One region of the Streptomyces sp. NPDC000878 genome, then DNA from elsewhere that is predicted to be linked to it. Evidence: riboswitches for the same ligand, from Rfam matches in the RefSeq annotation. Region 1 holds a riboswitch; each other region holds the start of a gene.

Region 1 (3,199 bases):
TGTCCACGTTGGAGTCGGCGTGCGAGCCGCCGTTCAGGATGTTCATCATCGGAACGGGCAGCAGGTGCGCGTTCGGACCGCCGAGGTAGCGGAAGAGGGGGAGGTCGCTGGCCTCGGAGGCGGCGTGGGCGACGGCGAGCGAGACGCCGAGGATGGCGTTGGCGCCGAGCGAGCCCTTGTTGTCGGTGGCGTCCAGGTCGAACATCGCCTGGTCGATCAGCCGCTGCTCGGTGGCGTCGTAGCCGACCAGCTCCGGGCCGATCTGCTCGATGACGGCGAGGACGGCCTTCTCGACACCCTTGCCGAGGTAGCGGTTGGGGTCACCGTCGCGCAGCTCGATGGCCTCGAAGGCTCCGGTGGAGGCTCCGGACGGGACGGCGGCACGACCGGTGCTGCCGTCATCGAGGCCGACCTCGACCTCGACGGTGGGGTTGCCTCGCGAGTCGAGGATTTCCCGGGCTACGACGACGTCGATGGACGGCACGAGCATCTCCTTCTGGGATGTGACGCGGGTACGCGGGGCTTTTTTGCGGCCCCTGCGGGATGAGCCTAACCGTCCGAGGCCGATCGGCCAGCCGTCCGACCACCCCATGGACGGAACATGGACGGAACCGAGGGTAAACATTGTTCCTCAGGGAAACAAAAAGCCCCGCCCCGGTGCGTACGGGGGAACACGCACCGGAGCGGGGAGCCCGTGGGGGACGGGGGTGACCCTCACGAGGCCTTCACTATGGAGGGCACGGATGTGAGGGCGCTGTGGTTCACCTTCGGGCCGGCTGAGATTTGGGGGATGCTCCGGCGGGCAGGTGACCGGGGTCAGCTGAGGTGCAGCTGCTGGCCCGGGTAGATGAAGTCGGCGTCGTCGATGATGTCCTTGTTCAGCTGGAAGAGCTTCGCCCAGCCGCCCTTGACGTCGTGCGCCTCGGCGATCGCGCTCAGGGTGTCACCCTTGACGACCTTGTACTCGCCGTCGCCCTTCTCGACCTTCTTGCCGGTCGGGGTGGTGACGGTCTTCTTCGCGGCCGGTCGCTCCTGCGAACGGGAGGCCGACTGCTCGTCGGTGGAGCGGGTGGAGGTCTCGCCGGAGCCGGAGCTGGAGGGGCTGGAGCTACCGGAGTCACTGGACGAGCTGTCGCTCGAACCGCCGCCGTAGGAGGCGCTGGACAGGCCCGTGCCGCAGACCGGCCAGGCACCCTTGCCCTGGCCCGCGAGGACCTTCTCGGCGATGGTTATCTGCTGGGACTTGGAGGCCTGGTCGGCGGTGGAGGCGTACGCCGAGCCGCCGTACGCGGCCCAGGTCGAGGCGGAGAACTGCAGACCGCCGTAGTAGCCGTTGCCGGTGTTGATGGACCAGTTGCCGCCGGACTCGCACTGGGCGACCGTGTCCCACTCGGCGGAGGTGGCGGCGGAGGCGGAGCCGGCCGCCAGCAGCGGAGCGGCGACCGCGGCGCCGGTCACACCGGCGATGGCGACGACACGGGTGGCCTTGGACGGACGACGGTGCTTGCCCTTACCGGAAAACAGCATGCGTGATCCCCTCACCGACGCCTGCGAGGTGAGCTGTCGGGTTCGGGCCGGTTGAGTTGCCCGGCCGTACGCCCCGTTCGGGCGGCGCACGGCTTAACCCCAAGCCGCTCCGGTCAACTGCCCGGTGCGGCACTTACCTTGGGTCCCCCGCTCCTGCCTACGGCGCTTGAAAGCGACGACTGTTCCCGTTCGGCCGTTGGCAGGATTCGGCGTTGCGACCGGCGGGGCCCACTGTGGCGGGCGTTGACGACCGTAAACAGGTGATCCCCTGAAATACAAAGACGATCAGGGCTTCTGAGACCTATCTCTCACTGCATTTATAACGGACATTCAGCGCGAAGCGTGACGTGAACTCCGGTTACTTTTGCCCCGGTTCGGCAGGGACTTCGAGGGTCTGACCGGGGAGGATGTGGTTCGGGTCCGCACCGAGGAGATCCTCGTTCTCGGCGTACAACTCGGACCATCCACCCTCAAGGCCAAGGGAGTCGGCGATGCCGCAAAGGGTGTCGCCGGGGCGGACCGTATACGAGCCTTCCCTGCTCTGCCCGGAGTTGCCCTGTTTTCCATCATTTGTCACACCCGTGGATGACCTGTCACCTTCTTGTGCGCCCCCTTCGCTCGACAGCGAGGGGGACGAGGAGGTTGAGGAGGAGGAAGAAGGGGACGGCGAGGACTCGGCGGACTTGGCCTTGACCGAGGGCGCGGAGTCGGTGGAGGGTGAGGCGGAGGGAGTAGAGGCAGGCGTAGGCGAATCCGACGTCGAGGACGAGGGCGACGCCGAAGACGACGTACCGCCCTCCCTGTCCCCACTCCCCTTCCCCTCGGCCACGCCCGTGTCGACGTCGGCCGAGCTGGTGTCCTTGCCGAGCCCGGACAGCAGCGCGCAGGCGTCCCAGACCCCGGCACCCCGGTCGGCGAGCACACTCTCGGCGACGGCGATCTGCTGCGAACGGCTGGCCTGGTCGGCGCTCGGGGCGTACGTGAGACCGCCGTACGCCTCCCAGTCCGCCTGGGTCAGCTGGAGCCCGCCGTAGAACCCGTTGCCGGAGTTGGCACTCCAGGAGCCGCCACTCTCGCACTCCGCGACCCTGTCCCACGTGGTGCCGCTTGCCGCGCTCGCGCCGGTCGCGGCGAGCAGCGGGATGGCGAGGGCGGAGCCGGTCACGCCGGCCGCGACAAGCAGAGCCGGGGCCTGACGGGGGCGACGGTGACGTCCGTTCCCGGAGAGCATGCGGTTGCCTTTCGCGAGACAGCAGGGGTCGGCGCGACGGATGCCGAAATGAATACCGCCAAGGCGTCGCACTAGTGCTCGAACGTATCGACAGGCGATCACTTGTCACAAGTTAATGCCGCGTAGATCACGTGAAGATCACATTGTTGAGGGAGTGTCACCTTCCCGTGATCTTCTACGGCACTACTGGCGGGGTATGCCCCGATTCGCGAACCGGCGTGAACTCGACGGGCAGGGTGCGCAGTCCACGCATGATGAGCCCGCCCCGCCAGCGCAACTCGCTCGGGTCTCCGGCAAGTTGAAGGTCCGGGAGACGGGTGAGGAGGGTGGCCAGCGCACTCCGCCCCTCCAGGCGGGCGAGCGGGGCGCCGAGGCAGTAGTGGATGCCGTGGCCGTATCCGAGGTGCTGGTTGTCACGGCGGGAGAGGTCGAGGGTGTCGG
Region 2 (3,199 bases), on a different contig from region 1:
GCCGGCGGTTCGTAGTCCGCGACCGACAGCCGTACGTCCGGATGGGCCCGGCGGAACGCGCTCAGCATCGGCGGCAGCAGCTGGATCCCGGCCGTCTGGAAGGTGCCGAGACGGAGCGTGCCGCCCGACAGCCCGGTGAGCCCGGCCAGTTCGTGCCGGGCCCGGTCCAGTTCGTCCAGCACCCGGCGGGCCCGCGCCACCAGCAGCTCGCCCGCTGGTGTGAGCCTGGCTCCCCGGTGATGCCGTACGAGCAGCGCGGTGCCCGTCTCCCGTTCCAGCTTGGCGAGTTGCTGCGAGAGCGCGGGCGGGGTGTAGCCGAGGCGCTCGGCGGCCCGGGTGATGGACCCGGCCTCGGCGACCGCCACGAGAGCGGCGAGGCGAGTGGGGTCGTACATCCTGCGGCTCCAGGGACGGAGAGAGGCGGTGGCCAAGCCTTAACGACTGCTTAAGGCAGACCCAGGATATTCGACATACCTGCTGAAGGCCGGGCCGGGGCACGCTGGACGCCATGGACGCACAGCTCATCGCCTTCACCGGGGTCGCCGCAGGCATGGTCGCCATGCCGGGCGCCGATTTCACCGTCGTCGTACGCAACGCTCTCGTCTCCCGGCGGGCCGGGGTCGCGTGCGCGCTGGGGATCACCGGCGGGCTGCTTCTGCACACCGCGCTGGCCGTCGCCGGTGTCGCCGCCGTGCTCACGGCGGTGCCCGCGCTCTTCCGCGCGCTCCAACTGCTGGGCGGGGCCTATGTGCTGTATCTCGGGGCGCGGACGCTGTGGTCGCTGCGCGGGCGCCGGGAGGAGATGGCCGACGAGGCGAGGGTCGCCGTACGACCGCTGCGTCAGGGCTTCGTCACCAACGCGCTCAATCCCAAGGCGCCCATCACGTTCCTGAGCCTGCTGCCGCAGTTCGTGCCGGCGGGCGCTCCCGCACTGCCCAGGACGCTGCTGCTCGCGCTGATCGTCGTGGCGCTGGCCCTGGTGTGGTTCCCGGCGGTGGCACTCCTGGTGGACCGGCTCGGGCGGTGGCTGCGCCGGCCACGGGCCGCCCGGGCCGTCGAGGCGGTCACCGGCACCGCGCTGACGGTCCTCGGCTCGCTGCTCCTGCTGGAGCCCCTGCTGTCGCTGTGAGGGGCCGACGGGTCCCGGGGCGGGACGGCGGCTCCGGAAACCGCCGTCCCGCTCCGGGCAGGTCAGCTGACCCGGCCGTACCAGACGCTCTTCGTCCAGATCTTCTGGAGCTTCACGACGTCCCCGGTCTTCGGGGAGTGCCAGATCTTTCCCTTCCCGGCGTAGATGCCCACGTGGTAGACGTTCGAGCCCGAGTGGAAGAAGACCAGGTCCCCGCCGCGGCGGCTCTTGGCGGAGATGTGCTTGGTCTTGTTGTACTGGGACGCCGCCGTACGAGGCAGCTTCTTGCCCGCCTTCTTGTACGAGTACAGCGTGAACCCCGAGCAGTCGAACCTGTTCGGTCCCGTGGCGCCGTACTTGTACGGGGAGCCCTTCTTGGAGGCCGCGATCTGAAGTGCCTTCGTCGACGGCGCGATTGCCGCGGCTTCGGTCGCGACCCCCGGTATCACCAGGCTGCCGCCGACGGCGGCGAGGGTGAGGGCCGAGGCCGTACCGGCTCGGGACATCATCGACGGAACACGATTGAGCGCAGACATGCGCAACCCTTCGTCAGCCGCCTGTGAAGGATGACCTGTCGGATTCGGGCTGGCGAAGTTGCCCGGCCGCTGACGCGGCTTCACCCCAAGGGCTGCTCGGCCCGGTCATGGCGTGACCGTTCCGGCGACCCGTCGTGCCTGGGTCCTCCACTCCTGCCGATGCACATCTGTCGACCGGTCATCCGGGCGGCGGCAGGACTCGGCGTCCACCCGGATCGCCCCACCGTGGTGGCGGGGGCTTGTCGTCAGGAAGGGATCTTGGCTCATGGAAGTAGGAAAATCCCAATGGAATCAGGGCTTTGTGGCGTTACTCACCCGTGACCCATTCGGGTGGACACGCGTCCCCTCGGACCAATTCGGCGAGGGTCGCGCACCCCCGGACCAGCACGGAAACATCGCGGTTCCAGCTGTGAACTACGCGCGTCGCGCAAGCCGAACGGGCCGACCGGGGGACATATGACTACGCCGAACGGGGGATGCGATCCAGTCGCTCCCGGGCTCGTTCCGGACAGTCCGTCGCCGGGACGGACGGGCCCGTCCGGTACGGGTCCGTCGGCCGGGTGGGTCAACTGGCGGGCTCACGCGGAACGGTGACACGCGCCGTTCGGCGCTCCCCGTCGAGGACGCGCAGCGCACGCGCCAGCGTATGGGCATGCACCTCCGCTTCGCCACGCTGATGCATCAACTCCAGCGCGTCCCGCAGCGCCACGGCCTTGGCGACCAGAGCCTGCGCGGCCCGCAGTCCGCGGTAGGTGTCCCCGTGGTACGCGGGGTTGATACGGCCGAGCAGATCGGCCACTTCGAGGTAACGGTCGATCAACTCGCCCTCCGCGCGCGTCAGGGCGGGCAGCGGAGGCAGTTCGGGCGGAAGCATCGGTGGCTCACCTCGTGCCGGGGGCGGGGTCCGAAAACTTGCGGCTGGGCACGACCCGGTCCACCAGCCCGTACTCCAGGGCGGCCTGCGCGTCGAGGATCTTGTCCCGCTCGATGTCCGCGGCGACCTGCTCCGGGCTCTGTCCAGTGTGCCGTACGAGCAGTTCCTCCAGCAGGGTACGGATCCGGCCGACCTCCTGTGCCTGAATGGCGAGATCGCTCACCTGTCCCTGGATCGGCCCGGACAGCGAGGGCTGGTGGATCAGCACCCGGGCCCCCGGCAGCGCGCTGCGCTTGCCCGGCGTACCCGCGGCCAGCAGCACGGCCGCCGCGGAGGCCGCCTGCCCCAGACAGATCGTCTCCACGTCGCAGGTGACGAACTGCATCGTGTCGTAGATCGCCGTCATCGCGCTGAACGAGCCGCCGGGGGAGTTGATGTACAGCGAGATGTCCCGGTCGGGCGCCAGATATTCGAGATGCATGAACTGTGCCATCACGTCGTTGGCCGAGGTGTCGTCGACGGGCGTCCCGAGAAAGACGATCCGCTCCTCCAGCAGCTTCGAGTACGGATCCAGCGTCCGGTGCCCGGCACTGGTGCGTTCGGTGAACTCGGGCAGGACATAGCGGGCTGACGGTTCGTCGGTGTCTGTGCCGGTGTCGC
Region 3 (3,199 bases), on a different contig from region 1:
AAGACCTCCAGGTCCGATGATCCGAGCTTGCGCAGAGCAGGAGTAGTCATGCTCCTTGTCAACGCCCGACCCGGACGCACTGATTCCGGCGGTTCACGAACATCGTGTGAACGCCGGAATCAGTCGGGATCAGTCGGAATCGAGCAACGTCTGCCTATCGAGCAACGTCTGTCTTACGGGTTGAGGCCCATGCTCCGCAGCCACGCCATCGGGTCGATCCCCGCGGTGTCCGAGCTGCTGGTGTGGACCTCCATGTGGAGGTGGGCCCCGGTGACGTTGCCCGTGGCGCCGACTCGGCCGATCACGTCACCCGTGTTGACCTTCTGGCCGACGCTGACGTTGATCGAGGACTGGTGGGCGTACCAGATCTCGGTGCCGTCCTCGAGGGTGAGGATCGTGCGGTAGCCGTAGGAGCCGCTCCAGCCCGCCTCGGTGATCGTGCCGGTGTGGACGGCCTTGAGCGGGGTACCTGTGGGAGCGGCGAAGTCGAGGCCGGTGTGGTAGCCGGAGGACCACAGCGAGCCGGCCTGGCCGAACGTCGAGGTGATCGTGTATGAGGAGGTCGGCAACGTGTACTGCTTGGCCAGCTCGGCGAGCCGCGCGGCCTCCAGCTTCGCCGCGGCTTCCTCGGCGGCCTTCTTCTTCGCGGCGGCGGCCTTCGCGGCGGCCTCGCGCTTCACCTTGGCGGCCTCGTCGGCGGCCTTCTTCGCGGCGGCGTCCTGGGCGGCCTGCTGGACCTTGGCCTCGGCCTGGTCCTTCTGCTGCTCGGCCTGGAGGATGATGCGGGCGCGCAGGGCCTCACCCGCGTCGCTGGTGCCCTGCTCGGTCTCCTCGGAGGTGACGCCGACGCTGCTGAGCGCGTTGGGGGAGCCCTGGGGCTCGTCCTTCGAGTCGTCGTCGCCCGCGAAGGGCGAGCCGACGGAGGGCAGGTCGGGGATGGAGATGGAGACGGGCGGCTTGCCGGTCTGTGCGGTGGCCATGCCGGCCCCGCCGACGGCGGCTATGACACCGACGCCGAGAACGGTGGAGCTGCGGGCGAGTCCTCCGCCGCCGCGCTGCTTGCCGACGCGGTGCCGGCCGCGAACCGGACGAGTGGTGTCCGCGCTGGGATTCCACTCCTCCCAAGGGCCCTCGTCGGTGCGACGGCTGCCGAAGCCGAAGGTCGGGATCTTGCCGGCCTCGGTCTCGCTGCTGCGCTGACTCGGTACGAACGGGGCCTCTGGGGCGGCCGGGTTTGACGCCACGTGGGCGTGCTCCTTTCCTTCCTTCTCGCCTACCGGGTTAGCTGACGGGTTCGGAGCAGGAAGGTCTCCTACGCGCGTATACCTGCCGTGTTGCCACGGCGGCGGACGAGCGATTCACCCCAAGTTGGTGGTTCCCCGGTTCCCTCGCGGGATTCGGCGCGTGCGCACGGAGCCGACTCTTGTGACGGCTGGGACAACCGCGCTGCGTTATCGAACGTTAATAGACCAGGGCCCCGGATTCCAAGCCGTTCCCGTTGATCGTTAATCCTTTTCCCGAGGACTTTCTAGGCCAGCACCGGTGAAAATCGGGCGAGTTGACCATGCCGTAAGTGACTCCTGAGTTTTGACTGTGTGTCAGATGTTATGCGGAGCGGGATCGTTCACTCACGGCCGGTGACAACCGACGACAACCGATGACAATCGCTCTCAGGGTCGTCTCACGGCGAGCAGCGCCATGTCGTCCGTCGTGCCGCCGCCCGAGTGCCGGCGCACCTCGTCGGCGAGGGCGGCGAGGAGGGCGGCCGGGTCGCGGAAGACGCGGCCCGTGAGCCGGGCCGCCGGATCGAAGAAGACGCCGTGCCCGTCGCGGGCCTCGGACAGCCCGTCGGTGTGCAGGAGCAGCGCCGCGCCGCCGGGAAAAGGCGTCGTCTCGGCACGGTCGGGCGCGCCGCCGAGGTCGCCCATGCCGAGCGGAAGCGCGGCTTCGGACGGGCTGAGGACGCGCAGGGTGCCGTCGGCGGTGAGCAGCAGGGGCGGGGGGTGGCCGCGGTTGACGATGCGGACGATCCCGTCGCCGTGCGGGAGTTCGGCGAGTACGGCGGTGGCGAAGCCCTCGGTGATCTCCAGACCGCCGCGCCGGGCGGCCTCGCGCGCGAGGGCCCGCTCCAGCCGCTGGGCGACCGCCTCCAAGGTCGCCTCCTGCTCGGCGGCCTCCCGGAACGCCCCGATGACGACGGCGACGGCCGCCACGGCCCCCATCCCCTTGCCCCGCACGTCCCCGAGGACGAGCCGCACGCCGTACGGGGTCTCCTGCACGGCGTAAAGGTCGCCGCCGATGAAGGCACCCTCCTGGGCGGCCTCGTACCGGGCGGCGATCTCGAACCCGCCGATGTGCGCGTCCGGTTCGGGCAGTACGGCGCGCTGCGCGGCCTCGGCGATCTCGTGGGCCGTGGCGAGGCGGCGGTCGCCCCGGCGTACGACGCGGTTGATGACGACGGCCAGGACGGCGACCGTGGCCACGGTGACCGTCTCGGTGAGGGTGTCGGCGTCCGAGGAGAACTCGAAGCGGACGTGGACCAGGTACTCGGCGAGGAGCGCGGCAGCGCCGGTGACGGCCGTGGTGCGCAGCGAGGAGAGCGGGGCGGCGATGAGCGGGGCGGCGGTGAAGAAGGGGACCGCGGTGAAGTCGTGCGGGGTGGCGTAGTCGTAGACGATCCCGGCGACGATCAGGAGCGCGGGCAGGACGCGCACGAGGGTCCGCACCCGGGAGACCACCACCGCCTCTTCCGGCGATCCCGTCCCTCCCGGCTCTCCCGACCGCGCCACTCGTCTCGTCTCCCGCCGGATCACCCGCCCCGTCCCGTTCAGGTTCGTCCCGCTCAGATTTCCGGGAACGGGTACGGCGGGCGAGCCGGGTGGACCGACCGGGCTAAAGGAGAAGGGTGGGGCGGGCCCGCGAAAAGGGCGGGACGGGCCGGAAAAAAGGGGGGCCTGGAAACGACTCAGGGCCGGAAACCAGTTTCCTGGTTTCCGGCCCTGGGCCTTCAGTAGCGGGGACAGGATTTGAACCTGCGACCTCTGGGTTATGAGCCCAGCGAGCTACCGAGCTGCTCCACCCCGCGCCGCTGAACACAACTATACGCCATCCGCGGGACCCCGATCACCACGGTTGATCACGACGGTTGATCACCGCGATTGAGCATCAGCCGGGCAGGTGGGCGTTGGGCGCCTTGGCC
Region 4 (3,199 bases), on a different contig from region 1:
TGCGCCTGGCGCCGGGCGAGTCCTTCACCACGCCCGTCTTCGCGGGGCTGTGGACGGACTCCGGGCACGGCGGGGCGAGCCGGTCGTGGCACACGTACCAGCGCGCGTTCGTCGTGCCGGACGCCGACCGGGACCGGCCCGTGCTCTACAACTCCTGGGAGGCCACGGAGTTCGACATCTCCGAGGAGCAGCAGAGGGTGCTGGCCCGGCGGGCCGCCGCGATCGGCGTCGAGCTGTTCGTCGTGGACGACGGCTGGTTCGGGGCCCGCACCAGCGACCGGGCCGGCCTCGGCGACTGGACGCCCAACCCGGACCGCTTCCCGGCGGGACTCAAGCCGCTCGCCGAGTACGTGCACGCCCTGGGGATGCAGTTCGGCATCTGGGTCGAGCCCGAGATGGTCAACCCGGACAGCGATCTGTACCGCGCGCACCCCGACTGGGTGCAGTTCCAACCGGGACGAAAGAGGACGGAGTTCCGCAATCAGCTCGTACTGAACCTGGCGCGCGAGGATGTCCGGCAGTACCTCTGGGAGCAGCTCGACGGGCTGCTCTCCAGTGCGCCGATCGACTATGTGAAGTGGGACTTCAACCGCTGCTTCACCGACGCCGGCTGGCCCGGCGAGGACTATCCGCAGCGCCTGTGGGTCGACCACGTCCACGGGCTGTACGCCCTGCTGGACCGGCTGCGGGCGGCCCACCCGGACGTCGCCTTCGAGTCCTGCTCGGGTGGCGGCGGCCGGATCGACCTCGGTGTCCTCGCCCGTACGGACCAGGTGTGGACCTCCGACAACACCGACCCGCTGGACCGGCTCGCCATCCAGGAGGGCTTCAGTCAGATCCATCCCGCGCGGGTCATGGCCGCCTGGGTCACCGACAGCCCGAACACCCAGCTCAACGGCCGGGTCAGCTCGTTGCGGTTCCGGTTCGTGAGCGCGATGGCCGGGGTGCTCGGCGTCGGCGGCGACCTCACCAAATGGACCGAGGAGGAGCTGGCCGAGGCAGGGGAGTGGGTGGGGCTGTACAAGGAGATCCGGCCCGTCGTGCAGCGCGGCGACCTCTACCGGCTGCGGCGGCCGACCGGTGGGCTGAGCGCGGTGCAGTACGTGCTCGGGGACGAGGCCGTCGTCCTGGCCTGGCTCCAGGCGCAGCACCACGGTGAGCCGCTCCCGGCGCTGCGGCTGCGCGGACTCGACCCCTCGGCGACGTACGAATGCCGCGAAACGGGCGAAGTCCACCGGGGTGCCGTGCTGTTGCACCACGGACTACGAACCGGGCTCAAGGGTGACCTGGATGCGGCAGTTCTCCGCCTGCGTCGCATCTGACACTTCTGCCCCATATGGCGCCTATGGTGTCTTCATTCCAACTCGCCTGGGAATAAAGGTTGCTGTGAATCGGGCGAGTGAGCAGCGTCATATTCGTGACCGTGTGTCGCCGTCATGTTCACGTAATTTAGGCGTGTTTTAAGGGAGTTCGAGGGGCGGAAAGATCCGTAATTCACGGACAGTGACCGGGAATTCTGGGGAGGACCACAGGAAACCCGTACACAGGGAACCCCAGGCTTGTTTCCGTGCGTCTTGGTCGCTTACGTTCGCCACCAATCCGGACGGACGCCCAATCCTGCCGCCGCCCGGAGCCCGCATCGAACACCCGACAACGGCAGGAGCGGGGGACCCACAGGTAGAACGCCTGTTCCGGTCTCTGGAACAGGCTTGGGGTTAAGTCACGTTCAGGCGTGGCCGGACATCTCCAGTCCGCACCCGACAGCTCACCTCGCAGGCGACGGAGAGGAATTCGTCATGCCCGCGAAGGGTAAGCACCGCCGTCCGAAGTCCCAGCGTTTCTCCCGCTCGATAGCCGCTGCCGGAACTGGCGGAGCGGCTCTCGCTCTGCCGCTTCTGGGAGCCACCGGCGCCCATGCGGCCACGGCGGAGTCCACCGCCCAGTCCGTGTCGTCGCTTTCGGAATCGGCCAAGTCCGTATCGGCCGAGTCCGTTTCCGCGAAGACGGAAAAGGCCGGAAAGGCCGCCGCTTCCACGTCTTCCGCCGCCAAGAAGGCGAGCGTCAGGATCTACTCGGTCCAGGCCGGCGACTACCTCTCGAAGATCGCCCAGGAGCAGAGCGTCAGCGGTGGCTGGCAGAAGCTCTACTCGGACAACCGGACCGCCATCGGCTCCGACCCGAGCCTGATCCACCCCGGTCTGAAGCTGACGATCGGCAAGAAGGCCGCGTCGACCTCTTCGCCTTCCTCGTCTTCTTCCTCGTCCTCGTCTTCGACGAAGTCCTCGTCGTCCTCGTCCTCCTCGAAGTCGACCCAGACGGAGACGTCCAAGCCGGCCGCCGAGAGTGCGACGGCCGACACCTCGACGACGACCGAGGCCGCCGACACCAGCAGCTCCGGCGGCTTCACCCTCCCCGTGGCCGGTGCCACCATCGGCACCGCCTACCACGTGTCGGGCAGCATGTGGTCCAGCGGCTACCACACGGGCGTCGACTTCGTCGTCCCGACCGGCACCTCCCTCAAGGCCGTCGGCGCCGGCACGGTCGTCTCCGCGGGCTGGGGCGGCGCGTACGGCAACCAGGTCGTCATCAAGCTCGCCGACGGCTACTACGCCCAGTACGCCCACCTCTCGCAGCTCTCCGTCTCGGCCGGCCAGACCGTGACCGAGGGACAGCAGGTCGGTCTCTCCGGTGCCACCGGCAACGTGACCGGACCGCACCTGCACTTCGAGATCCGCACCACCCCGGACTACGGCTCCGACGTGGACCCGGTCGCGTACCTCCGCTCGAAGGGTGTCGCCGTCGGCTGACACCGACACCTCACGAGGACAGCCGCCGAAGGCCGGACCCCGATCCCCGGGTCCGGCCTTCGGCATGTCCGTATGTGTGCCTTCATGATCGTCGCATTGCAGTCTTGTGGCGTGGGCCCGCGGAGCGTCGACAGGGCGAGAAGGTGGGGGCACAGTGAACTCCGTTGCTGCGCAAGCGCTTTCTACTCTCTCTGCGACTGTCTACGGAGGACCTGTGCATTCCAGTCGACGCCGAAGAACCGGCGCCGTCGTCGCCGCGATCCTGACGGCCGGGGCGCTCTCCGCGCCCGCCGGACACGCGGCCGAGCCCTCGCGCCGGGTGGTCGAGAACCTCGACCGAGGCCTGGTCGCCGTACCGTCCGGCAAGGGCACCTTCCTCAGCTGGCGGCTGC

What was found. A riboswitch is a leader RNA that binds a small molecule or an ion and turns the genes downstream of it on or off. The one in region 1 is predicted to bind cyclic di-AMP.
Region 2: it holds a riboswitch for cyclic di-AMP, as region 1 does, so the genes downstream of both, ACWDR4_RS36710 (C40 family peptidase) here and ACWDR4_RS42635 (transglycosylase family protein) in region 1, are expected to answer to the same signal.
Region 3: it holds a riboswitch for cyclic di-AMP, as region 1 does, so the genes downstream of both, ACWDR4_RS38015 (M23 family metallopeptidase) here and ACWDR4_RS42635 (transglycosylase family protein) in region 1, are expected to answer to the same signal.
Region 4: it holds a riboswitch for cyclic di-AMP, as region 1 does, so the genes downstream of both, ACWDR4_RS12310 (M23 family metallopeptidase) here and ACWDR4_RS42635 (transglycosylase family protein) in region 1, are expected to answer to the same signal.

Annotation. Positions count from the first base shown of each region.
Region 1 covers NZ_JBSFMT010000083.1:13,787-16,985, reverse strand. The annotation lists gene eno (phosphopyruvate hydratase) at 1-484, opposite strand, end outside; gene ACWDR4_RS42635 (transglycosylase family protein) at 817-1,527, opposite strand; cyclic di-AMP (ydaO/yuaA leader) riboswitch at 1,531-1,702, opposite strand; gene ACWDR4_RS42630 (transglycosylase family protein) at 1,886-2,692, opposite strand; gene ACWDR4_RS42625 (cytochrome P450 family protein) at 2,934-3,199, opposite strand, start outside.
Region 2 covers NZ_JBSFMT010000059.1:63,404-66,602, forward strand. The annotation lists gene ACWDR4_RS36700 (LysR family transcriptional regulator) at 1-395, opposite strand, end outside; gene ACWDR4_RS36705 (LysE family translocator) at 509-1,129, shown strand; gene ACWDR4_RS36710 (C40 family peptidase) at 1,192-1,665, opposite strand; cyclic di-AMP (ydaO/yuaA leader) riboswitch at 1,669-1,848, opposite strand; gene ACWDR4_RS36715 (hypothetical protein) at 2,231-2,539, opposite strand; gene ACWDR4_RS36720 (ATP-dependent Clp protease proteolytic subunit) at 2,547-3,199, opposite strand, start outside.
Region 3 covers NZ_JBSFMT010000064.1:3,710-6,908, forward strand. The annotation lists gene ACWDR4_RS38010 (aldo/keto reductase) at 1-50, opposite strand, end outside; gene ACWDR4_RS38015 (M23 family metallopeptidase) at 174-1,244, opposite strand; cyclic di-AMP (ydaO/yuaA leader) riboswitch at 1,256-1,413, opposite strand; gene ACWDR4_RS38020 (PP2C family protein-serine/threonine phosphatase) at 1,671-2,831, opposite strand; tRNA gene ACWDR4_RS38025 (tRNA-Met) at 3,012-3,085, opposite strand; gene ACWDR4_RS38030 (dihydrofolate reductase family protein) at 3,166-3,199, opposite strand, start outside.
Region 4 covers NZ_JBSFMT010000010.1:108,443-111,641, reverse strand. The annotation lists gene ACWDR4_RS12315 (alpha-galactosidase) at 1-1,322, shown strand, start outside; cyclic di-AMP (ydaO/yuaA leader) riboswitch at 1,635-1,794, shown strand; gene ACWDR4_RS12310 (M23 family metallopeptidase) at 1,797-2,807, shown strand; gene ACWDR4_RS12305 (rhamnogalacturonan lyase family protein) at 3,022-3,199, shown strand, end outside.